Regions from separate parts of the Streptomyces sp. NPDC093260 genome, predicted to be linked through region 4. Evidence: riboswitches for the same ligand, from Rfam matches in the RefSeq annotation. Region 4 holds a riboswitch; each other region holds the start of a gene.

Region 1 (5,507 bases), on a different contig from region 4:
CAGGGACTCGGAGTTGCCGAGGATGGCCACCCGGGGACCGGAGGGCAGCGGCTGGCGGGCGAGGAGCAGTCCGGTGTCCACCAGTTCCGTGATGGTGTCCACGCGGATCACGCCGGCCTGCCGCAGCAGGGCGGAGACCGTGGCGCGCGGCAGCCGGGTCGCCCGTACCGCGTGTCCCTGGGGGGCCGATCCGGCGCCCTGCACGACGACCAGCGGTTTGGCGGCCGCCGTGCGCCGGGCGAGGCGGGTGAACTTGCGCGGGTTGCCGATGGACTCCAGGTACATCAGGGCGACGTCGGTGTCCGGGTCGTCGTACCAGTACTGGAGGACGTCGTTGCCGGAGACGTCCGCGCGGTTGCCGGAGGAGACGAAGGTGGACACGCCGGTGGTGCCGGTGACGCCGCCGCCGCGTCGGTGCAGCCGGGAGAGCAGGGCGATGCCGATGGCGCCGGACTGCGCGAACATGCCGATGCGGCCGGGGCGGGGCATCTCGGGGGCGAGGGAGGCGTTGAGGCGGACGCCGGGCGAGGTGTTGACGATGCCGAAGGCGTTCGGGCCGATGATGCGCATGCCGTACGCGCGCGCGAGCCGGACCAGGGCCCGCTGGCGCTCGCGTCCCTCGGAGCCGCTCTCGGCGTACCCGGCGGAGATGACGACGAGGCCCTGCACTCCGTGCTCGCCGCACTCGGTGACGACCCCGGGGACGTGCTCGGCCGGCACGGCCACCACCGCGAGGTCGACCGGTCCCTCGATCTCCCGCACCGAGCGGTGGGCGGGCACTCCGTCGATCTCCGTGCGGCCGGCCTCGAAGGCGCGGTTGACGGCGTGCAGACGGCCGGTGAACCCGCCGGCGCGGATGTGGTCGAGGATGCTGCGGCCCACGCCCCCGGGCGTGCGGCCCACGCCGACCACGGCGACCGAGCCGGGCACGAGCAGCCGGCGCACCGACCGCGCCTCGGCACGCTGTTCCCGCGCGCGCTGCACGGCCAGCGAGCGGTCGGTGGGCTCGATGTCGAACTCCAGGCGTACGACGCCGTCCTCGAAGCTGCGCTTCTGGGTGTACCCGGCGTCCGTGAACACCTTGATCATCTTGGTGTTGGCGGGCAGCACCTCGGCGGTGAACCGGCGGATGCCGCGCTCGCGGGCGACGGCGGCGATGTGTTCGAGCAGTGCGGAGGCGACCCCGCGGCCCTGGTGGGCGTCCTGCACCAGGAAGGCGACCTCGGCCTCGTCGGACGTGCCGGCGCCGGCGGGCCGCCCGGCGGCGCCGATGCGGTCGTAGCGGACGGTGGCGATGAACTCTCCGCCGATGGTGGCGGCGAGGCCGACCCGGTCCACGAAGTCGTGGTGGGTGAAGCGGTGGACGTCCTTGGCGGACAGGCGCGGGTAGGGCGCGAAGAACCGGTAGTACTTGGACTCGTCCGACACCTGTTCGTAGAAGCTGACCAGCCGGTCGGCGTCCTCGGCGGTGATGGGCCGGATCCGTGCGGTGCCGCCGTCGCGGAGCACCACGTCGGCCTCCCAGTGGGCTGGATACTCGTGCCGGTCCGACGCGGTCTGCATGGGCCCCAGAGTACGGCTAGCCACCGACGGCGGCGCGAGGCAGTCTGTGGGGACCACGACCGGCGGGGGCCCGCCGGAACCCGCCGGGACGCCCGCGAGACGCCGCCGTCCGGGCCGCGGTCCGGCGTCCGGGCCCGGGGCGGTGACCGTGCCGCCCCGGGCGGCCCTCCGGATGTGGGAAACTGGTCTAGACAACCCGGAACACCTGAAGGGCAGCATCACATGGCTGAGCGCCGCGTCAACGTCGGCTGGGCCGAGGGTCTCCACGCCCGCCCCGCCTCCATCTTCGTCCGGGCCGCCACGGCCTCCGGCGTCCCCGTGACGATCGCCAAGGCCGATGGCGCCCCCGTCAACGCGGCCTCCATGCTGGCCGTCCTCGGCCTCGGCGCGCAGGGCGGCGAGGAGGTCGTCCTGGCCTCCGACGCCGAGGGTGCGGACGCCGCCCTGGACCGCCTGGCCAAGCTGGTCTCCGAGGGGCTCGAGGAGCTTCCCGAGACGGTCTGACCCGGGCCCGGCGGATCACCTGGATCACCTGCCGGACCACACGCCGAAGCCGCGCCGCCCGTGCCGGGCGGGGCGGCTTCGGCGTTTCCGGGGCCCCGGCGGTTGCGGACCCCGCAGTTGCCGCGGCCGGGGGCTTTCGGGATCCGGTGTGGCCCGGTTTCCGTGCGTCCGGCTTTCTGCGCGTGACGTTTCGGAGCCGGACGGCCCGGACGTCTCCGGCGGTCGCGTCAGCGCATTTCCGGGCAGCCTCGAAGAACCCACCGCACCGCACTCTCACGGGAATTACGAAAACCCGCGAAAAGGGCAGCGGTAATTCGTCTAGATCGGATATCCCTCTTTGTATACGGGCACCGTGTTAATGCCACGCGCCCGACATGTTTACGGGATGTTGCGAAGTCCTCACGCGGCACACGGCGGCCGTCCGCTCGGTGTGCGCGGCGGTCAGCGCACGCGCGCGCTCGCCGTCGCGGCGGGCCACGGCGTCCGCGATGGCGCCGTGCTCGGACCAGGCCGCGACGGGGTCGGCCGGGGTCTCCACCACGAACATCCAGGCGATCTTGTGCCGCAGCTGGGTGAGCGTCGCGGTCAGCGCCGGACTGTCGCAGGCCTGCGCCAGCGTCTCGTGGAACCAGCCCCCGAGCGCCCGCAGCTCCTCGCCCGAGCCGCTCGCGGCCCGCTCCTGCCCCAGTCTGACCAGGCCGCGCAGCACCTTGAGATGGGCCTGGGTGCGCCGCTCGGCGGCCCGGGCGGCGCACAGCGGCTCCAGCAGCCGGTGCATGTCCAGCAGATCGGCGGCCTCCTGCCCGGTCGGCTCCGCCACGCACGCGCCCGCGTGCCGTCGCGTCACCACGAAGCCCTCCGCCTCCAGGGTGCGCAGCGCCTCGCGCACCGGGACGCGGGAGACGCCGTAGCGGCGGGCGAGGACTTCCTCGGTGAGCCGGCTGCCGCGCTCATAGACACCGGCGACGATGTCGTCCCTGATCGCCGTGCACACCGAGTGCGCCGGAACACGCATTCCCGACCTCCGCCCGAATCACGCTCAAATCACCGTGCCGCACCGGCGACGGGCGACACCTGTTCCGTGACTCTATTGCAATACGCCGGGATTTCCGACGGGCAGCCGGGTTCCATGGGAAATTTTTGGACAGCAAAATACCTGGGCGGCTGGAAATGCCGAAAGCCCCGGCTCGGGGCCGGGGCTTCGTGGACCGTCCGTGGTCTTCCGCACTTGTCGTGCGGTCGTGCTCTGCGCTCTTCGGCGGTCGCGGGCCGTTGGTCAGACGTTCACACCGTGCTGGCGCAGGTAGGCGACCGGATCGACGTCGGAGCCGTAGTCCGGGGTGGTGCGGGCCTCGAAGTGGAGGTGCGGCCCGGTGACGTTTCCGGTCGCGCCGGACACGCCGATCTGCTGCCCCGCGACGACCTGCTGGCCCACCGTGACGCCGACGGACGACAGGTGGCCGTACTGCGTGTACATGCCGTCGGCCATCCGGATCACGATCTGGTTGCCGTACGCCCCGCCCCAGCCGGTCTCCACGACGGTGCCGACGCCGACCGCGTGCACGGTGGTGCCGCTCGCGGCGTGGAAGTCGACGCCGGTGTGGGAGCCGGAGGACCACAGGGAGCCGCCGGTCTTGTAGCCGGTGGAGACGTAGGAGCCGGAGATCGGCGGCACGAAGGTGTTCAGGCGCTTGCGCTCGGCCTCGCGGGCGGCGCGCTCCTTGGCCTCGCGCTCCTTCTTGGCCAGCGCGGCGGCCTTCTCGCGGGCGGCCTGCTCGGCCAGTTTCTGCTCCGCGGCGTGCTGCTGCGCGGCGGCCTGCGCGTCGATCTTGGCGGCGACGGTGTCACCGATGGTGATGACCGGGGTGAGGCCGGTGTCCTCGGGGGCCGGGGTCTCGGCGGCGAGCGCCGGGGCGGCGGCCAGGGTGCCGAGGACGCCGGTGGTGGTGAGGGCCGCGACGCCCGCCGCTCGGACGGTGGTGCGGTGCATCCGGCTGGGCCGGCGGTGCTTCCCGGTGGCGCGCGTGAACGCCATGCAGACGTGGGTCCTTTCCTTCCCTCTCGCCTACCGGGTTAGCTGACGGGTTCGGAGCAGGAAGGTCTCCTACGGACCCCCTCGCCGGCGCGTGGGCGTCCGATTCACCCCAGGGACTGCGTGGGTCCCCGGCTCCCCTGGCTCGCGCCGTACGGGGACTCGGCGATGACTGTCCGGTGCCGCGGGTGCGGCGCACTGCCTGACGAACAGCCGGATCGACGCTAGACGGGGCCGGTTTCGATTCCCAAACGGATCCGGTGTTTTGTAGCGCAGGCCACAGGTCAGACAGGCAGCCTCTCCCGCAATTCGGACACGACGGGGCCCTGGTGACGCTTCGGTCACCAGGGCCCCACGCGCACGCGTGCGTCGCCGTCGCCCCGCGCGGGCGGCGGATGCCGCTACTCGGCGGCGACGACGGTGACCTGACCGATGCCCAGGGCCTCGACCGGCTCCTTGATCTGCGCCGCGTCGCCGACGAGGACGGTCACCAGGCGGTCCACCGGGAAGGCGTTGACGACGGCCGCGGTGGCCTCCACCGTGCCGGTGGCGGCGAGCTGCTGATAGAGCGTCGCCTGGTAGTCGTCGGGCAGGTGCTGCTCCACCTGGTCGGCCAGGGTGCTCGCCACGGCCGCCGCCGTCTCGTACTTCAGCGGCGCCACGCCGACGAGGTTCTGCACGGCGACGTCCCGCTCGGCGTCGGTGAGACCGCCCGCGGCGAGCTTGCGCAGCACCGTGAACAGGTCGTCCAGGGCCGGGCCGGTGTTCGGCGTGTCGACCGAGCCGCTGATGGCGAGCATCGCGGCGCCCGAGCCGTCGGGGGCCGAGCGCAGCACCTGGCCGAAGGCCCGCACGCCGTAGGTGTAGCCCTTCTCCTCGCGCAGGACGCGGTCCAGGCGGGAGGTGAGGGTGCCGCCGAGGCAGTAGGTGCCGAGCACCTGCGCGGGCCACACCCGGTCGTGCCGGTCGGGGCCGACACGGCCGATGAGCAGCTGCGTCTGGACCGCGCCGGGGCGGTCCACGATGACCACGCGGCCGGTGTCGTCGGCGGTGACCGGCGGCACGGGCCGCGGCTCGGTCGGCGAGCCGGTCCAGGCGCCGAGGGTCTCGCCGAGCAGTGCGTCCAGGTCGATGCCGGTGAGGTCGCCGACCACCACGGCGGTGGCCGTGGCGGGCCGTACATGGCGGTCGTAGAAGGCGCGGACGGCCGCCGCGTCGATGGCGCGGACGGTGTGCTCGGTGCCCTGGCGCGGGCGGGAGATGCGCGCGTCGGCCGGGAACAGCTCCTTGGAGAGTTCCTTGGCGGCGCGGCGGGAGGGGTTGGCCAGCTCGTGCGGGATCTCGTCCAGCCGGTTGCCCACCAGCCGCTCCACCTCGGAGTCGGCGAACGCGGGCGCCCTGAGGGCGT
Region 2 (5,507 bases), on a different contig from region 4:
CGGCCACCGGCCGCCCTGGTCGTCTACACGGTCCTGACCATGGCGCTGGTCCTGGGCAGCCAGCAGATCTTCGGCAACGTCTCGCGCTATCTGCTCCCCGCCTTCCCGCTGTTCCTCCCGCTCGCCCTCGCCCTGCGCCGGCTCCGACCTGCCGTCCTGTACACGCTGCTCGGCATCGCGGCGCTGGCCTCCGGCTCGTATGCGGGGTACGCCCTCTTCGAACTCGGCATTCCGTAGATCCGTAGCTCTGTGGGCAGGGCCGGCGCGCACGGGTGCGGGTGGCCGCGTGCGGCGGACGGCTCCGCCAGACTGGGACCACGCGCCCCGTCCGCCCGCCCGGCCGTCCGGCCCGGTCCCCCTCACCTCGCCCGCCCCCCGTCCCGGCTCCTGGAGAATGCGTCGATGCCCCTCCCGTACGTCCTGCTGTCCGCCGCCGTCTCCCTCGACGGCTACCTGGACGACACCGGCCCCGACCGCCTCCTGCTGTCCGGCCCCGCCGACTTCGACCGGGTGGACGAGGTACGGGCGTCCGTGGACGCGATCCTCGTCGGCGCCGGCACCCTGCGCGCCGACAACCCGCGGCTGCTGGTCAACTCGCCCGAGCGGCGCGGCGCCCGGGTCGCCGCCGGGCAGCCCGAGTACCCGCTGAAGGTCACGGTCAGCGCCTCCGGCGAGCTGGACCCCCGGGCGCGCTTCTGGCACACGGGCGGCGCCAAGGCCGTCTACACGACCGACGCGGGCGCCGAACGCCTGCGCCGCACGGGCCTCGCCCCGGCCACCGCGCCCGCCGACCGGCCGTCCTCCCCGCCTGCTGACCAGCCGTCCCCCATGCCCGCCGTCGCCCCGCCGCCCCCCGCACAGCCCGGTGCCGCGGAGACCGGCCCCGTCCACATCGTTCCGCTCGGTCCCGAGCTGGACTGGCGCCGCCTGCTGGAGCACCTGCACGACGTGTTCGGCGTGCGCCGGCTCATGGTCGAGGGCGGTGGCACGATCCACACGCAACTGCTTCAGCGGCAGCTCGCCGACGAGGTGCAGCTCGTGCTGGCCCCGCTGTTCGTGGGTGACCCCGCCGCGCCCCGGCTGTTCGGGCCGGGGGCGTACCAGCGCGGGCGCCTGCGGCTGGTGGAGACCCGGGCCGTCGAGGACGTGGTGCTCATGCGGTACGAGCCCACGGCGCCCGGCCCGGGCGGCCGGACCGTGCCCGCGGACCGGCACTGGCTGCGGATCGCCTGCGAGCTGGCGCTGCTGTGCCCGCCCTCGGCGACGGCGTTCAGCGTGGGTGCGGTGGTCGTCGCCGCCGACGGCACCGAGCTGGCGCGGGGCCACTCGCGGGAGGCCGGCGATCCCGTCGTGCACGCGGAGGAGGCGGCGCTGGCCAAGATCGATCCGGCGGACCCCCGGCTCCCGGGGGCCACGGTGTACAGCAGCCTGGAACCGTGCGCCCGACGCGCCTCCCGGCCGCGCCCGTGCGCCCGGCTGATTCTGGACGCCGACGTGCGGCGCGTGGTCACGGCCTGGCGGGAGCCGGACACGTTCGTCGAGGCGGCCGACGGGGCCGGCATCCTGGCGGCGGCCGGGGTGGAGGTCGTCGTCCTGCCGGAGTTCGAGGCGGCGGCCCGGGAGCCGAACCGGCACCTGGAGACGGGGCGCCGGTGAACGTGTGTGCAACCAGTCCCGAACATGGGATACACTGGTTTCACCGACGCGGGGTGGAGCAGCTCGGTAGCTCGCTGGGCTCATAACCCAGAGGTCGCAGGTTCAAATCCTGTCCCCGCTACTGAAGACTCAGGGCCGGAATCCGATCACAGGATTCCGGCCCTGAGTGTTTTCCGCGCCTGCCCGGGTCGTGCGCGTCTCGCGCGCCACACCTCATGCCGCACGCGCGTCCCGGCACCACACCACACGGCACCTCACCTCCCCCTCGGTGCTGTCACCGCACGTGAGCGGATGGTCCCCCTCCGCATAACAACTGACACACCATCACATCGCGCCGAGCGCCGACAGTGGTGAGCGGGGCTACGTGCATGGCCTGATCCTTGATCAACTCGCCCGACTTGCGACCCCCGTGGGTGTTATGTCTTGGCCAAAAAGGTTTAACGATCAAGACGGGCGGCTTGGAATCAAACCCCCGCGTCTATTAACGTTCGATAACGCAGCGCGGTCGTCCCAGCCGTCACAAGAGGCGGCTCCGTGCGCGCACGCGCCGAATCCCGCGAGGGAACCGGGGAACCACCACCTTGGGGTGAATCGCACGTCGTCCGCCGTGCCGTCATGGCCGGTCGACGCGCGTAGGAGACCTTCCCGCTCCGAACCCGTCAGCTAACCCGGTAGGCGACGCGGAAGGAAAGGAGCACGCCCGCGTGGCGTCCAACCGGCCAGCCTCCGAAGCCCCGTTCATGCCGAGCCAGCGCACCGAGTCCTTCGGTTACGGCGAGCGGCGTCCCGACGAGGGCCCCTGGGAGGAGTGGAACCCCACCGAGGAATCCCTCCGTCCCGTACGCGGCCGGCATCGCGTCGCCAAGCAGCGCGGCGGCGGGCTCGCGCGCAGCTCCACCGTCCTCGGCGTCGGTGTGATCGCCGCCGTCGGCGCGGGCGGCATGGCCAGCGCCAACACCGGCAAGCCGCCGGTCTCCATCTCCCTGCCCGACCTGCCCGCCGTGGACCACCTGCCCTCGGTCGGCTCGCTCTTCGACGACTCCGGCGAGGTCACCGCGGCCCCCGAGGGCTCGGCGACGGCGCTCAGCGACGTGGCCGAGGCCGCCTCCGTGCGGACCCAGGCCGGGCGGAGCACCACCGACGCGGGCGAGGCGCTGCGCAACCGGATCATGGCGCAGGCCGAGCAGCAGCAGGCGCAGGTCGAGGCGAAGGCCCGGGAGGCCACCGAGGCCGCCGCCGTGAAGAAGGCGCAGGCCGAAGCCGCCAAGGCCAAGGAGGAGGCTGAGGCCAAGGCCGCCGCCGAGAAGAAGAAGGCGGAGGAGGAGGCCGAGCGCAAGGCCGAGGAGGCGCGGCTGGCCGAGCTGGCCAAGCAGTACACGCTGCCGACCTCGTCCTACACGATCACCTCCACCTTCGGCCAGGCCGGTTCCATGTGGTCCTCCGGCCACCACACCGGCCTCGACTTCGCCGCGCCCACCGGCACCCTGATCAAGGCCGTCCACAGCGGCACCATCACCGAGGCCGGCTGGGCCGGCGCCTACGGCTACCGCACGATCCTCACCCTCGACGACGGCACCGAGCTGTGGTTCTGCCACCAGTCCTCGATCAGCGTCTCGGCCGGCCAGAAGGTGAGCACTGGCGAGGTCATCGGCCGGGTCGGCGCCACCGGCAACGTCACTGGCCCGCATCTGCACCTGGAGGTCCACCCGGGCGGGCAGGCCACCGGCATCGACCCGATGGCCTGGTTGAACGGCAAGGGCCTCAACCCCTGAGCCGACCTCGGACGGCGGTGGTGCCGGGCTCTGTTCGCGCGATCTTTGCGTCCCGGCCCGGCGAGGCACGGAACGGGCCGTTCCGCCGTGGCCGTTGATGTCGTACATGACTTCTCTCCGCAAGCTCGGCCAGTCCGGCCTCGAGGTCTTCCCGCTCGCCCTCGGCGGCAACGTCTTCGGCTGGACGGCCGACCAGACCCAGTCCTTCGCCGTGCTCGACGCCTACACGGCGGCCGGCGGCAACTTCGTCGACACCGCCGACTCCTACTCCGCGTGGATCGAGGGCAACCACGGCGGCGAGTCCGAGACGATCATCGGCAAGTGGATCAAGGAACGCGGCAACCGCTCCGACATCGTCGTCGCCACCAAGGTCAGCCAGCACCCCGACTTCAAGGGCCTGTCCGCCGCCAACATCAGGGCCGCGGCCGACGCCTCCCTCAAGCGCCTCGGCACCGACTACATCGACCTGTACTACACCCACTTCGACCAGCCCGAAGTGCCCGTCGAGGAGATCATCGGCGCCCTGGACGAGCTGGTGAAGGCGGGCAAGGTGCGGCAGATCGGCGCCTCCAACATCTCCGCCGAGCGCCTGAAGGCGTCCCTGGAGTTCTCCGAGCGCGAGGGCCTGGCCCGCTACGTCGCGCTCCAGCCGCACTACAACCTCGTCTCCCGCGACACCTACGAGGGCGAACTGCAGGACCTCGCCGAGCGGGCCGGCCTGGCCGCGGTGCCGTACTACGCGCTGGCCTCCGGCTTCCTGACCGGCAAGTACCGGCCGGGCGCGACGGTGGACAGCGCGCGGGCCCAGGGCGCCGCCAAGCACCTGGCCACCGAGCGCGGCCAGAAGGTCCTCGCCGCCCTGGACGAGGTCGCCCGCGCCCATGACGCCGAGGTCGCCACGGTGGCCCTGGCCTGGCTCGCGGCGCAGCCCACGGTGGTCGCCCCGATCGCCTCGGCGCGGACCGTGGAACAGCTGCCGCCCCTGCTCGCCGTCGCCGGGCTGCGGCTCACGGACGACGAGATCGGCAGGCTGACCGAGGCCTCCGCCTGAGCCGCCCGGCCGCCCGGCGCCGCTCCTCGTAGCGGCGGGGCGCCAGGACCGCGCGAGGGCTCTAGGGCTGCGTCCGGTACGGGTTGTACGCGGGGTACGGCGTCGTCGGCGCGCCGGGGGAACCGTACGACCCGTGCGGCCCGGTCCCCTGCGCTCCGGGATGCGCCCGCCCGGGCGCTCCGGGGCCGCCCGGGGGATACCCGTGACCGAACGATCCGGGGCCGGCGGTCTGAGGGCGCGGGCCGAAGCCGGGGCCCTGGGGGTGCGGCGCGCCGTAGCGCTGGGACTGGCCGTACACGCCGTACACCGGCCACGGCGGGGCGACGACCCGGACCGGCGGCGCGGTCATCCGGGCCGCGTGGTCGAGCGCGGGCTGCGCCACCTCGCGCCCGCGCCACATCTCGTGCAGCAGCTGCTGCTCGCGGGCGACGAAGTCAGGGCCGACCCGGCCGAGGCGGCCCCGGCGGCGCAGGAACGCCAGCGAGGTCGCGCACGCCTCGTACCGGGCGACGGTGCGGGCCGCGGGCTTGCCGAGGTGCCGGGCGGCGTACTCCCGGGCCACCCGGCGGGCCCGCATGGACCCGAGGGCGAAGGGTTCCGCCGGGGTCAGCCACCCGGCGGCCGCGTAGGCCGGCAGCTCCTCGCGGACGGTGCGCAGCTCGCGCTGGCGGGTCCAGACGACCAGCCAGGTGAGCAGTCCGAGGGCGGGCAGCATGAAGGCGCCGTACACCGCGAAGAAGCCGTACTCGCCGAAGGTCGAGGAGCTGTTCCAGAAGGCGTGCATGCCCATCGCCAGCAGCAGTCCGGCCGGCGGCAGCAGGAGGCGGCGCATCCGGTGGCGTTCGGCGGACAGGGACGCGGCGATGCCGAAGCCGATGCCGGTGAAGACGGTGAACAACGGGTGCGCGAAGGGCGACATCACCACGCGCACGAAGAAGGTGGCGGCGGTGACGGAGGCGATGCCCCGGCCACCGGTCATCTGGTCGGCGCCGAAGGCGGTGCCGAGGTAGAGGATGTTCTCGGTGAAC
Region 3 (5,507 bases), on a different contig from region 4:
CCGGCGGAGTTGCGCTGGCGCGGCGGCCTCATCATGCGCGGCCTGCGCACCCTCCCGGTCCGCTTCACCCCGACCCCGACCCCGACCCCGAACCCCGTCCCCGGCTCCACTCGCGACCCCGCCCCGGGCCCCGACCGGACTCCCGCCCCGCCCCCTTCCACGTCTCCTTGACGAACGCAAAGCTGATACGAGTTCAACTATGTGATGTTCACGTGATCTACGCGGCATTAACTTGTGACAAGTGATCGGGAGCGGCTACCTTCACGCATCAGCGCGGCGGCGGTCACCGCCCGCCGCGCCGTCACCGTTGTCGCCGAAAGGTCTCCGCATGCTCTCCGGGAACGGTCGTCACCGTCGCCCCCGCCAGGCTCCGGCCCTCCTCGTCGCCGCCGGCGTCACCGGCTCGGCCATCGCCATCCCGCTCGTCGCCGCCTCCGGCGCCAGCGCGGCCGACGGCACCACGTGGGACAAGGTGGCGCAGTGCGAGACCGGCGGCTCCTGGAGCGCCGACAACGGCAACGGCTACTACGGGGGCCTGCTGCTGACGCAGGACGACTGGGAGCAGTACGGCGGCCTCGCGTACGCGGCGAGCCCCGACCAGGCCAGCCGGTCCCAGCAGATAGCCGTGGCCGAGAAGATACTCGCCGACCGCGGCCCGGGCGCCTGGCACACCTGCGGGCTGCTCGCCGGGCTCACCAGGAGTTCGGGCGCGGCCGAGGTCGACACGGGCGTGGGCGGTTCCGCGCCCACCACTTCCGGGAAGGGCGCGACAGGCACCGGCAAGTCGTCCGGTTCATCCGGTACCTCCGGTTCGTCCGGCGACGAGGACCCCGGCCTGTCCGACTCGTCCCACGGTTCGTCCAACTCCACCGGTTCGTCCGGTTCCACCGCCGCCGACGGCGACACGACGGACTCGCCGTCCGGTACGCCCGGTACGTCCCGTTCGGCGGACCGGCCCGACGACCCCGCCGCGAAGCAGTCCACTTCGCCCTCCTCGCCCACGAAGAAGGACGACACGGCCAAGTCCGACACATCCCACACGTCCGGTACGCCTGGTACGACCCCCTCGGCGGGTGCCGGGTCCGGCGACTCCGACTACTCGGTCAACCCCCAGCAGGTGGTGGGCTCTTCGGCCCTCGTGGACACCGGGGCGCTGGGCGGCGGCCGGCATCGCGGCGGCAGCGCCGCCGAGGACCCCGCTGGCGACTCCGCGGCCGCCGCGGGCGGTCGGCACGCCTCCCGGACCGACGGACTCGCCACCGACACGGTCGGCGGCTCCTACACCGTCCGCTCCGGCGACTCCCTCGCCTCCATCGCCGACTCCCTTGACGTGGACGGTGGATGGCACGCGCTCTACGCCGCCAACCAGAGCGTCATCGGCTCCGACCCGAACCGCGTCGCCGCCGGTCAGACCCTGGATGTCCCCGCCGAAAACGCCGCAAACTAGGGGGAGTTCACGTCACGCTTCGCGCCGAATGTCCCTTTCGGTGAAAGTGTGGGATGAGTCTCAGAAGCCCTGATCGTCTTTGAAATTCCGTCGATCGCGTGTCTACGGTCGTGATCGCTCGCCACCGCGAGCCCCGGCGGCCGCAACGCCGAATCCTGCCAGCGGCCGTACGGGAACAGTCGTCGCGTCACGCGCCGCAGGCAGGAGCGGGGGACCCAGGTAAGTTGCCGCGCCGGTCGGTTGACCGGAGCGGCTGGGGGTGAAGCCGTGCCTCATCGAGGGCGCGGCCGGGCAACTCAACCGGCCCGAACCCGACAGCTCACCTCGCAGGCGTCGGTGAGGGGATCCAACCATGCTGTTTTCCAGCAAGGGCAAGCACCGTCGTCCCTCCAAGGCCACCCGGGCCATCGCGCTCGCCGGAGTCACCGGTGCCGCCGTGGCCGCGCCGCTGATGGCCGCGGGCAACGCCTCCGCCGCCACCGCCTCCGAGTGGGACGCGGTCGCGCAGTGCGAGTCCGGCGGCAACTGGTCGATCAACACCGGCAACGGCTTCTACGGCGGCCTGCAGTTCACCAACTCCACCTGGGCCGCGTACGGCGGCACCGCCTACGCCTCGCGCGCCGACCTGGCGAGCAAGTCGCAGCAGATAGCCGTCGCCGAGAAGGTCCTCGCGGGCCAGGGCAAGGGCGCCTGGCCGGTCTGCGGCAAGGGCCTGTCCGGCGCCTCGTACTCGGGCGACACCAGCTCCTCCTCGTCCTCTTCCTCCTCGTCGGGCAACGACTCCGGCAGCAGCTCGAAGAGCAGCGGCTCGTCCGGGAGCAGCGCCGCCGGCCGCTCCACCGAGCAGCAGAGCGCCAACCGCTCCGCCACGCGGCCGGCTCCGAAGAAGACCGTCACCACCCCGACCGGCAAGAAGGTCGCGAAGGGCGACGGCGAGTACAAGGTGGTCGCCGGCGACACCCTCAGCTCCATCGCCGCCGCGCACCACGTCCAGGGCGGCTGGGAGAAGCTGTTCCGGCTCAACAAGGACATCGTCCAGGACGCCGACCTCATCTACCCGGGCCAGCAGCTGCACCTGAAGTGACAGCAGGCCGCGGGCCCGCTCACCGGCCCCGCCCCGGCGTGAGCGCCACCATGGTGGCGTCCACACGGGGCTGACCCCCCGTCCCCACGGGCTCCCCGCCCCGGTGCGTTCTCCCCCGTACGCACCGGGGCGGGGCTTTTTCACCTTCTGTTCCCGGCCCCGTCACCGGCCCCTTTGTTCCGTGCTGGAACAATGTGTAGCGTCACCCTGTCCACGGGACGGTCGGTCGGCCGGTCGGCGCCCCGGGACGGTTAGGCTCTAGCCGCAAGGCACACCTGCCCCGCACTTCAAGCGTCACATCCACGAAGGAGATGCTCGTGCCGTCCATCGACGTCGTCGTAGCCCGGGAAATCCTGGACTCCCGAGGCAACCCCACGGTCGAGGTCGAGGTCGGCCTCGACGACGGCAGCACGGGTCGTGCCGCCGTCCCGTCCGGCGCCTCCACCGGCGCCTTCGAGGCCATCGAGCTGCGCGACGGTGACCCGAACCGCTACCAGGGCAAGGGCGTCGAGAAGGCCGTCCTCGCCGTGATCGAGCAGATCGGCCCGGAGCTGGTCGGCTACGACGCCACCGAGCAGCGGCTGATCGACCAGGCCATGTTCGACCTGGACGCCACCGACAACAAGGGCTCCCTCGGCGCCAACGCCATCCTCGGCGTCTCGCTCGCCGTCGCGCACGCCGCCTCCGAGGCGTCCGACCTCCCGCTCTTCCGCTACCTGGGCGGCCCCAACGCGCACCTGCTGCCGGTGCCGATGATGAACATCCTGAACGGCGGCTCGCACGCCGACTCCAACGTGGACATCCAGGAGTTCATGATCGCCCCGATCGGCGCGGAGTCCTTCTCCGAGGCCCTGCGCTGGGGCGCCGAGGTCTACCACACCCTCAAGAAGGTGCTGAAGGCCAAGGGTCTGGCCACCGGCCTCGGCGACGAGGGCGGCTTCGCCCCGAACCTCGGCTCCAACCGCGAGGCCCTGGACCTGATCCTCGAGGCCATCAAGGAAGCCGGCTACGCCCCCGGCGAGCAGATCGCCCTGGCGCTCGACGTCGCCGCCTCCGAGTTCTACAAGGACGGCAAGTACCTCTTCGAGGGCAAGGAGCGCTCCGCCGCCGAGATGACGGAGTACTACGAGGAGCTGGTGGCGGCCTACCCGCTGGTCTCCATCGAGGACCCGCTGTTCGAGGACGACTGGGCAGGCTGGAAGGTCATCACCGACAAGCTCGGCGAGAAGGTCCAGCTCGTCGGCGACGACCTGTTCGTCACCAACCCCGAGCGCCTCGCCCGCGGCATCGAGGAGGGCACCGCCAACGCCCTGCTGGTGAAGGTGAACCAGATCGGCTCGCTCACCGAGACCCTGGACGCCGTCGAGCTGGCCCAGCGCAACGGCTTCAAGTGCATGATGTCCCACCGCTCCGGCGAGACCGAGGACGTCACCATCGCCGACCTGGCCGTCGCCACCAACTGCGGTCAGATCAAGACCGGTGCCCCGGCCCGCTCCGAGCGCGTCGCCAAGTACAACCAGCTGCTGCGCATCGAGGAGATCCTCGACGACGCCGCGGTGTACGCCGGCCGCAGCGCGTTCCCGCGCTTCAAGGGCTGAGCGAGCCAGCAAGCCGCTCGGCCCGGCGGGCGAGCGGCCCGAGCAGGCTGACCGGCCCGCGCCGCCGCCGCGCGGCACGGGCCGCAAAGAGGTCAAGAGGTCAAGATTCAGCCAGTCGTACGTACGTCCCCGGACGCGGTCCCGTACCGTGTCCGGGGACGTACGCACGTGTGAACGGACACGATCGGGAGGCGGAGACGATGGCCGTGCGGGACCGGGACCGGTTCTCCACCGCGACCAGGCTCAGGCTGCTCGGCGAGCAGACCGCCGCCCGCGTCTACCGCTCCCAGACCCGGCGCCAGGCGCGACGCTCCCGGCTCACCGGGCGCGCGGCGCTGCTGGCGCTGGTGGTCTGCTCGATGGTGGTCGCGCTGGCGTACCCGATGCGGCAGTACGTCTCCCAGCGCGAGGGCATCGCCGATCTGAAGCGGCAGAAGCAGCAGGCCCAGCAGCGGGTCGAGCAGCTGCGCGACCTCAAGGCGCGCTGGCAGGACGACGCGTACGCCGAGCAGCAGATCCGGCAGCGGCTGCACTACGTGATGCCCGGTGAGACCGGCTACACCGTGGTCGACCCGGGCCCGGTCAAGCAGTCCCGCGCCGAGCAGGGGACGGCCCGCCGTCCCTGGTACACCAATGTCTGGTACGGCGTCGACAAGGCCGACGCCGGCCAGTGAACGGATGAGAAAGACAGGCATGCAGACCCCTCCGCCGCCCACCGAGCGCACCGAACCCACCGACGCGGACGTCGAGGCCTTCAAGCAGCAGCTCGGGCGGCCGCCGCGCGGACTGCGCGCGATCGCGCACCGCTGCCCGTGCGGACAGCCGGACGTCGTGGAGACGGCCCCGCGGCTGCCCGACGGCACCCCCTTCCCGACGCTGTACTACCTGACGTGCCCGCGCGCCGCCTCGGCGATCGGCACGCTCGAGGCCGACGGCGTGATGAAGGAGATGACGGAGCGGCTGGCCACCGACCCGGAGCTGGCGGCGGCCTACCGGGCGGCGCACGAGGACTACATCCGGCGCCGGGACGAGATCGAGGAGCTGACCGGCTTCCCGAGCGCCGGCGGCATGCCGGACCGGGTCAAGTGCCTGCACGTCCTGGTCGCCCACTCGCTGGCCGCCGGTCCGGGCGTGAACCCGCTCGGCGACGAAGCCCTCGCGATGCTGCCCGAGTGGTGGCGCAAGGGCCCGTGCGTGAGCCTGCCGGCCGGTGAGGGATGCGCCACGGAGACGACGGAGGAGGGCAAGTGACCAGGGTCGCCGCCATCGACTGCGGTACGAACTCCATCCGTCTGCTGGTCGCGGACGTGGACCCCGAGTCGGGCGAACTCGTCGACCTGGACCGGCGGATGACGATCGTGCGGCTCGGCCAGGGCGT
Region 4 (5,507 bases):
CGACGGCGACGCCGCCCCGCTGGCGCGGTTCGCGGAGGTCTGCCGGGAGCGGGGCGCGGGACTGGTGGTGGACGACGCCCACGGCCTGGGCGTCCTCGGCGCGGGCGGCCGCGGCGCGGCGCACGCGGCGGGACTCGCCGGCGCGGACGACGTGGTCGTGACGGCCACGCTCTCCAAGTCCCTCGGCAGCCAGGGCGGAGCCGTCCTCGGACCCGCCCGGGTGATCGAACACCTGGTCAACGCGGGCCGGACGTTCATCTTCGACACCGGGCTCGCCCCCGCGGCGGCGGGCGCGGCGCTGGCCGCGCTGCGGCTGCTGCGCCGCGAACCGGAGCGCGCGGAACGGGCCCGCGCGGTGGCGGCCGACCTGCACGCGCGCCTGACCACCGCGGGCCTTCAGGCGGTACGCCCGGACGCCGCGGTGGTCTCCGTGCGCGCGCCGTCCCCGGAGGCGGCCGTGCGATGGGCGGCCGACTGCCGTGCGGCGGGCCTGGCGGTGGGCTGCTTCCGCCCGCCGTCCGTGCCCGACGGCATCTCACGGCTCAGACTGACCGCCCGTGCGGACCTCTCCGGGGCGCAGATCGAACGCGCTGTGCGGGTGATCGGCGAAACGCGACCATGAGTCGGCGTGACACGGCCGTGCGTCGCCTCGGCGGAATGCGGTCAGAACCGGTGCGCCGCGGCCGTGAAGTCCGCCCAAGTGGCCGGGGAGAAGAGCAGTGCGGGCCCGGCGGGGGCCTTGGAGTCGCGCACGGCGAGCAGTCCGGCGCCCGGCCCCGAGGCCGGTCGGGCGGTCTCCACACAGTTGTTCGCTCCCGTGCTGTAGCTGCTGCGCAGCCACCGCACCCGGTGGAGATCGGCGCTGGAAGGTACGTGCCGCGGCGGAGCGGACATGATGCCTCCTTGTTCGGTCGCGCGCCGTCACATGGTCTGGCGCATCCCGGCGATGAAGTCCGACGAGTCCTCGGCCGACAGGGCGTGGAACCGAAGAGCGTCGAAGGCCTCGGTGTAGGCCTCTAGGTCTTCTTTCCGATCGAGATGGTGGCTACTCGTCAAGTGGTCGAGAACGACCACATCCAGATCAGTAGTGTGAGAAAAAGAGAAGATGACGAAGGGACCGGTGACGCCGATGTGGGCCCCGGCGGAGAACGGCAGTACCTGCAACCGCACCTGCGGGAGCCGCGCCGCCTCCTCCAGTCGCTCCAGCTGACGCGCCATCACCTCCGGGCCGCCCACCTCACGATGGAGTACGGCTTCGTCGAGCACCGCGTTCAGCTCCAGCGGCGGATCGGCCCGCAGGACGTGCTGGCGGCCGAGCCGGACCTCGACCAGCGCGTCCAGCCGCTCCTCGTCGAGGCCCTCCACGGCGGCCCGGGTCACCGCACGGGCGTACTCGGGAGTCTGGAGCAGTCCGGGCACGACCGTGGTCTCCAGGGTGCGCATCGCGGTCGCCTGCGACTCCAGGCTGATGAAGTCTCGGTAGGTGGGGGGCAGGACCCCGCGGTAGGCGTGCCACCAGCGGTGCCGGCCGTCGCCGTCCTCGGAGCCGGCCAGGGCCAGCAGCAGCCGCCGCAACTGCGTGTCATGGACGTCGTAGGCGTCCAGCAGCAGCCGCACGTCGGCCGGCTTCGTACCGCTGGTGCCGGTCTCGATCCGGCTCACCTTCGACTGGTGCCAGCCCACCAGCCGGGCCGCCTGCCCGCTGGTGAGACCCGCGCCGGTGCGCAGTGCGCGCAGTTCGGCGCCCAGCTTGCGGCGGCGCACCACGGGACCGTGCTGCATGGGCTCTCCTTCCTCCCTCCGGCTCCCCGCGACGGACCGCGCCGCGCCGGGCGGGACCGGTTCCCGCGGGTGCGAGGAGAGTCCTGCCGCATACGGTCGGCCGTCGCAGAGTTCACCGCTTCGAGCGACAGATATATGCATATCCCGGTGGATCGCCACCAGGACCCGCGTGGTGATGGCAGTCTGACGGCGAAGCACCAGTCCGGGACCGTACTCGAACCATCCGCTCCGTGTCGGACCACGGCCCCGTGGGAAAGGGACGACATCGCCATGGCAGACCTCCTGGAAGCATCCGTCACTCTGCCGAGCGATCCCGCCTCGGTCTCCGCCGCCCGCTCCTACGCGGTGGACACCCTGGCGGAATGGGGTCTGCCGGCGCGGACGGAGACCGCCGACACCGTACGGCTCATCGTCTCGGAGCTCGCCACCAACGCCGTCCAGCACACTCTCGGGCAGTCGCCCACCTTCACGGTCGACCTCGCTCTGGAGCGGGACGAGTTGCTGCGCATCGGGGTGACCGACAGCCACCCCCGGTTCCCGAAGCGGCTGCCGGCCGCCGTCCAGCAGGACAACGGCCGGGGCATGGTGATCATCCGGTGGCTCGCCGCGGAGTGCGGCGGCAGGTTGAGCGTGAGACCCACCCGCGAGGGCGGCAAGACGGTCTGCATCGAACTCCCGTGGACCCCACGGGACCACCGCCCGGCGACGGCGAGCTGAGCGGCGGCGGGAGCGGGGCGCGGCGTACGCCCCGAGCGACCGGGTCGTCCACGACCGCGAGGGCGGGCGTGCCGTGCATGGCCGGCGGGGCGGGTGCGCACGCCGGAAGGGCCCGCTGACCCGCGGCCGCGGTGGCCCGGACGGGCCGCGGCTGCCACGGCCTGCGGCCGTGAGCGCGTCGACCGGACGCCGGTGACCGTGCCGCCGGGTCGGCCCTGCGGCCCTGCGGCCGAGTCGGCTCGCAGCCGCGGTGGTGGACCGGCTTCCGGGTGTGGGACGCCGGGTCGGTTTCCGGCAGCGGCGGTCGCTCGGCTTCCGGTCGCGACCGTGGGACGGCTTGCGGACGGAGCACCACGAGTGGCCGGGCGGTCCGCGACGGTCGGCAGACGGCAGACGGCAGACGGCAGACGGCAGACGGCAGACGGCGGACGGCGGACGGCGGACGGCAGACGGCAGACGGCGGACGGCGGACGGCCGTGGCCGCCGATGGCCGTGACCATCCCGGCCGTAGCCGCCGTAGCGCCGTAGCGCCGTAGCCCCGGTGGCCGTGACGCCGGTCGGCGCACGGCCGGAGCGGACCCCGTACCCGGGTGCGGGTGCGGGTGCGGGCCGCCGGGCACGGGGCGGGCGCGGGCGGTGCGTGTCGGCCGGTGGGCGGTCCACGGCGGTGACCGCCGGCGGTCACCGGCCGCGTCGGCCGGTGGACCGCGTCGGACCGCGGCCCGCGGCCGACGCGCCGGTCGGCAAACCGCAGCGGGGGCCGGACCGGCCCGGAGCGGCAGGGCCCGGGGGCGCGGCGGCGAGCCGGCCCGGCGGCGGTGACGGGCGGTCACCCGGGCCGCCGCCCTCGGGCGGGTCAGCTGACCCGCCCGTACCACACGCTCTTCGTCCAGATCTTCTGCAGCCGCACCACGTCCCCGGTCTTCGGCGCGTGCCAGATCTTGCCCGCGCCGGCGTAGATGCCGACGTGGTAGACGTACGAGCCCGAGTGGAAGAACACCAGGTCGCCGGCGCGGCGGCTGCCCGCCGAGATGTGGCGGGTCTTGTTGTACTGCTGCTCGGCCGTGCGGGGCAGCTTCTTGCCGGCCCGCTTGAACGAGTACAGCGTGAGCCCGGAGCAGTCGAACCGCCGCGGTCCTGTGGCGCCCCACTGGTAGGGCGAGCCCTTCTTGGACGCGGCGATCTGGAGCGCCTTCGTCGCGAGAGTCGCGGCCGAGGCGTCGGAGGCGGCGCCGGGCACCACGATCGAACCGCCGACGGCGGCGATGGTCAGGGCCGAGGCCGTGCCGGCCCGGGCCATGAACGACGGGACACGATTGAGCGCAGTCATGCGCAACCCTTCGTCAGCCGCCTGTGAAGGATGACCTGTCGGATTCGGGCTGGCGAAGTTGCCCGGCCGCATCGCTGCGGCTTCACCCCAAGGGCTGCTCGACCCGGCCATGGCGTGACCGTTCCGGCGACCCGTCGTGCTCGGGTCCTCCACTCCTGCCGATCCACTCCCGTCGACCGGTCGTCCGTGCGGCGGCAGGACTCGGCGTCCGCCCGGACCGCCCCGCCGCTGTGGCGGGGGCTTGTCGTCAGACAGGGATCTTCACCTACGGATGTCCGAAAATCCCAACGCAACCGAGGATTTGTGTTGTTACTCACCACTCACCCGTTCGGGTGGACACTCGCGCGTTCGAACGACTGTGTCCTCCCGCGGCGAGGCCCGGACCAGCGGCGGAACGGCGTATTCCGCCATCCGTGCAGGCGAGTTGCGCAACCGCGGAGACGCCGAAACAGGGTGTGTATCTACGCCGAAAGGCGGTACGTCATTTGGTCCGTTTCGGGTCCCGCCCGCGGGTGTCGGCTCCGTCGGTGATGCGAGCGCACCGAGGGAGCGTCCGAGGCGCATCGGTGGGCACGGCGGGGGCACGCCTGCGGGCACGACGGCGGCACGTCTGTGGGTACGTCAACTCGGGTCCTGGGGCGGCAGGGTGACGCGGGCGGCCCGCCGCTCGCCGTCGAGCGCCCGCAGTGCTCGCGCCAGGGTGGCCGTGTGCAGCTCGGTCTCGCCACGCCGGTGCATCAGCGCGAGCGCGTCCCGCAGTTCGGCCGCCGCGCGGACGAGCGCCTGAGCGGCCCTCAGTCCGCTGTAGGTGTTTTCGTGCCGCCCCGGATTGATCCGGCCCAGCAGATCCACCGCGACGAGGTAACGGTCGATCAGCTCCGACTCGGCGCGGGTCAGCGCCGGCAGCGGCGGTTCCGAGGGCGGTCCGGCGGACGGCCCGGGCAGTCCGGGCGGGGCGGGCGGCGGCATCGGCGGCTCACCCCGCGACCGTGGCGGGAGCGGGCGTCCGGGGAGCAAGCGTCCGGGGAGCGGGCGTCCGGGGCGGGGGCGTCCGAACGGTTCCGCTCACGCGCTCCACGGCCTCCGGGGTGATGCGGCGGGCGGACGGTCGGTCCATGGCGCAGCCCTCCGTGCGACGGTCCTCGGCCCCCGCGCGGGGCGCGGGTGTCGAGAAGGTACAGGACGTACACAACCCGGCGGCACCCCTCGGCCGGTCGGCTTCCGGTCGTGCGCGTCGCCCTCCTGGAGCAAGCTGGAGATGGAACTCCGGCCGTTCGACGACCCAGGGGATCTGCAATGGTGTTCTTCGCGATGTCCAGGCGGCACCCCCTCCAGCTGCTGTCCACCACCGACCTGGTGCTGGAGCACGAACGGCTGCACGAGGAGATCGACCAGCTGCAGCGCGCCCTGACCTCGCACGCCGTCATCGACCAGGCCATCGGCGCCGTGGTGGCCTTCGGGCGGATCCCGCCCGACGACGCCTGGCGGGTCCTGCGCGAGGTCTCCCAGCACACCAACACGAAGGTGCGCACGGTCGCCGAGCACGTCCTGAAGTTCGCGCAGGGCGGGGCCCTGTCCGACACCGAGCTGGAGGAGCTGAGGCGGGCGCTCGACCGCTACTCGGCGCACTTCTCCACGGGCCGAGCGCAGTCCTGAGCGCCGCCCGGCCGCGCCGGTG

What was found. A riboswitch is a leader RNA that binds a small molecule or an ion and turns the genes downstream of it on or off. The one in region 4 is predicted to bind cyclic di-AMP.
Positions count from the first base shown of each region.
Region 1: it holds a riboswitch for cyclic di-AMP, as region 4 does, so the genes downstream of both, AB0N63_RS05855 (M23 family metallopeptidase) here and AB0N63_RS26765 (C40 family peptidase) in region 4, are expected to answer to the same signal.
Region 2: it holds a riboswitch for cyclic di-AMP, as region 4 does, so the genes downstream of both, AB0N63_RS33950 (M23 family metallopeptidase) here and AB0N63_RS26765 (C40 family peptidase) in region 4, are expected to answer to the same signal.
Region 3: it holds a riboswitch for cyclic di-AMP, as region 4 does, so the genes downstream of both, AB0N63_RS29285 (transglycosylase family protein) here and AB0N63_RS26765 (C40 family peptidase) in region 4, are expected to answer to the same signal.

Region 1 is NZ_JBFBEK010000003.1:370,744-376,250, reverse strand. Features, by position in the region: gene AB0N63_RS05870 (GNAT family N-acetyltransferase) at 1-1,563, opposite strand, end outside; gene AB0N63_RS05865 (HPr family phosphocarrier protein) at 1,786-2,067, shown strand; gene AB0N63_RS05860 (GntR family transcriptional regulator) at 2,423-3,082, opposite strand; gene AB0N63_RS05855 (M23 family metallopeptidase) at 3,344-4,102, opposite strand; cyclic di-AMP (ydaO/yuaA leader) riboswitch at 4,115-4,277, opposite strand; gene AB0N63_RS05850 (pitrilysin family protein) at 4,501-5,507, opposite strand, start outside.
Region 2 is NZ_JBFBEK010000043.1:27,686-33,192, forward strand. Features, by position in the region: gene AB0N63_RS33935 (hypothetical protein) at 1-237, shown strand, start outside; gene AB0N63_RS33940 (dihydrofolate reductase family protein) at 403-1,656, shown strand; tRNA gene AB0N63_RS33945 (tRNA-Met) at 1,704-1,777, shown strand; cyclic di-AMP (ydaO/yuaA leader) riboswitch at 2,192-2,349, shown strand; gene AB0N63_RS33950 (M23 family metallopeptidase) at 2,361-3,428, shown strand; gene AB0N63_RS33955 (aldo/keto reductase) at 3,535-4,479, shown strand; gene AB0N63_RS33960 (PrsW family intramembrane metalloprotease) at 4,541-5,507, opposite strand, start outside.
Region 3 is NZ_JBFBEK010000029.1:81,694-87,200, reverse strand. Features, by position in the region: gene AB0N63_RS29295 (cytochrome P450) at 1-171, shown strand, start outside; gene AB0N63_RS29290 (transglycosylase family protein) at 329-1,447, shown strand; cyclic di-AMP (ydaO/yuaA leader) riboswitch at 1,630-1,795, shown strand; gene AB0N63_RS29285 (transglycosylase family protein) at 1,800-2,531, shown strand; gene eno (phosphopyruvate hydratase) at 2,843-4,129, shown strand; gene AB0N63_RS29275 (septum formation initiator family protein) at 4,330-4,803, shown strand; gene AB0N63_RS29270 (DUF501 domain-containing protein) at 4,823-5,380, shown strand; gene AB0N63_RS29265 (Ppx/GppA phosphatase family protein) at 5,377-5,507, shown strand, end outside.
Region 4 is NZ_JBFBEK010000024.1:100,702-106,208, forward strand. Features, by position in the region: gene AB0N63_RS26745 (8-amino-7-oxononanoate synthase) at 1-622, shown strand, start outside; gene AB0N63_RS26750 (DUF397 domain-containing protein) at 664-894, opposite strand; gene AB0N63_RS26755 (helix-turn-helix transcriptional regulator) at 922-1,782, opposite strand; gene AB0N63_RS26760 (ATP-binding protein) at 2,053-2,499, shown strand; gene AB0N63_RS26765 (C40 family peptidase) at 3,356-3,829, opposite strand; cyclic di-AMP (ydaO/yuaA leader) riboswitch at 3,833-4,046, opposite strand; gene AB0N63_RS26770 (hypothetical protein) at 4,451-4,798, opposite strand; gene AB0N63_RS26775 (ANTAR domain-containing protein) at 5,126-5,485, shown strand.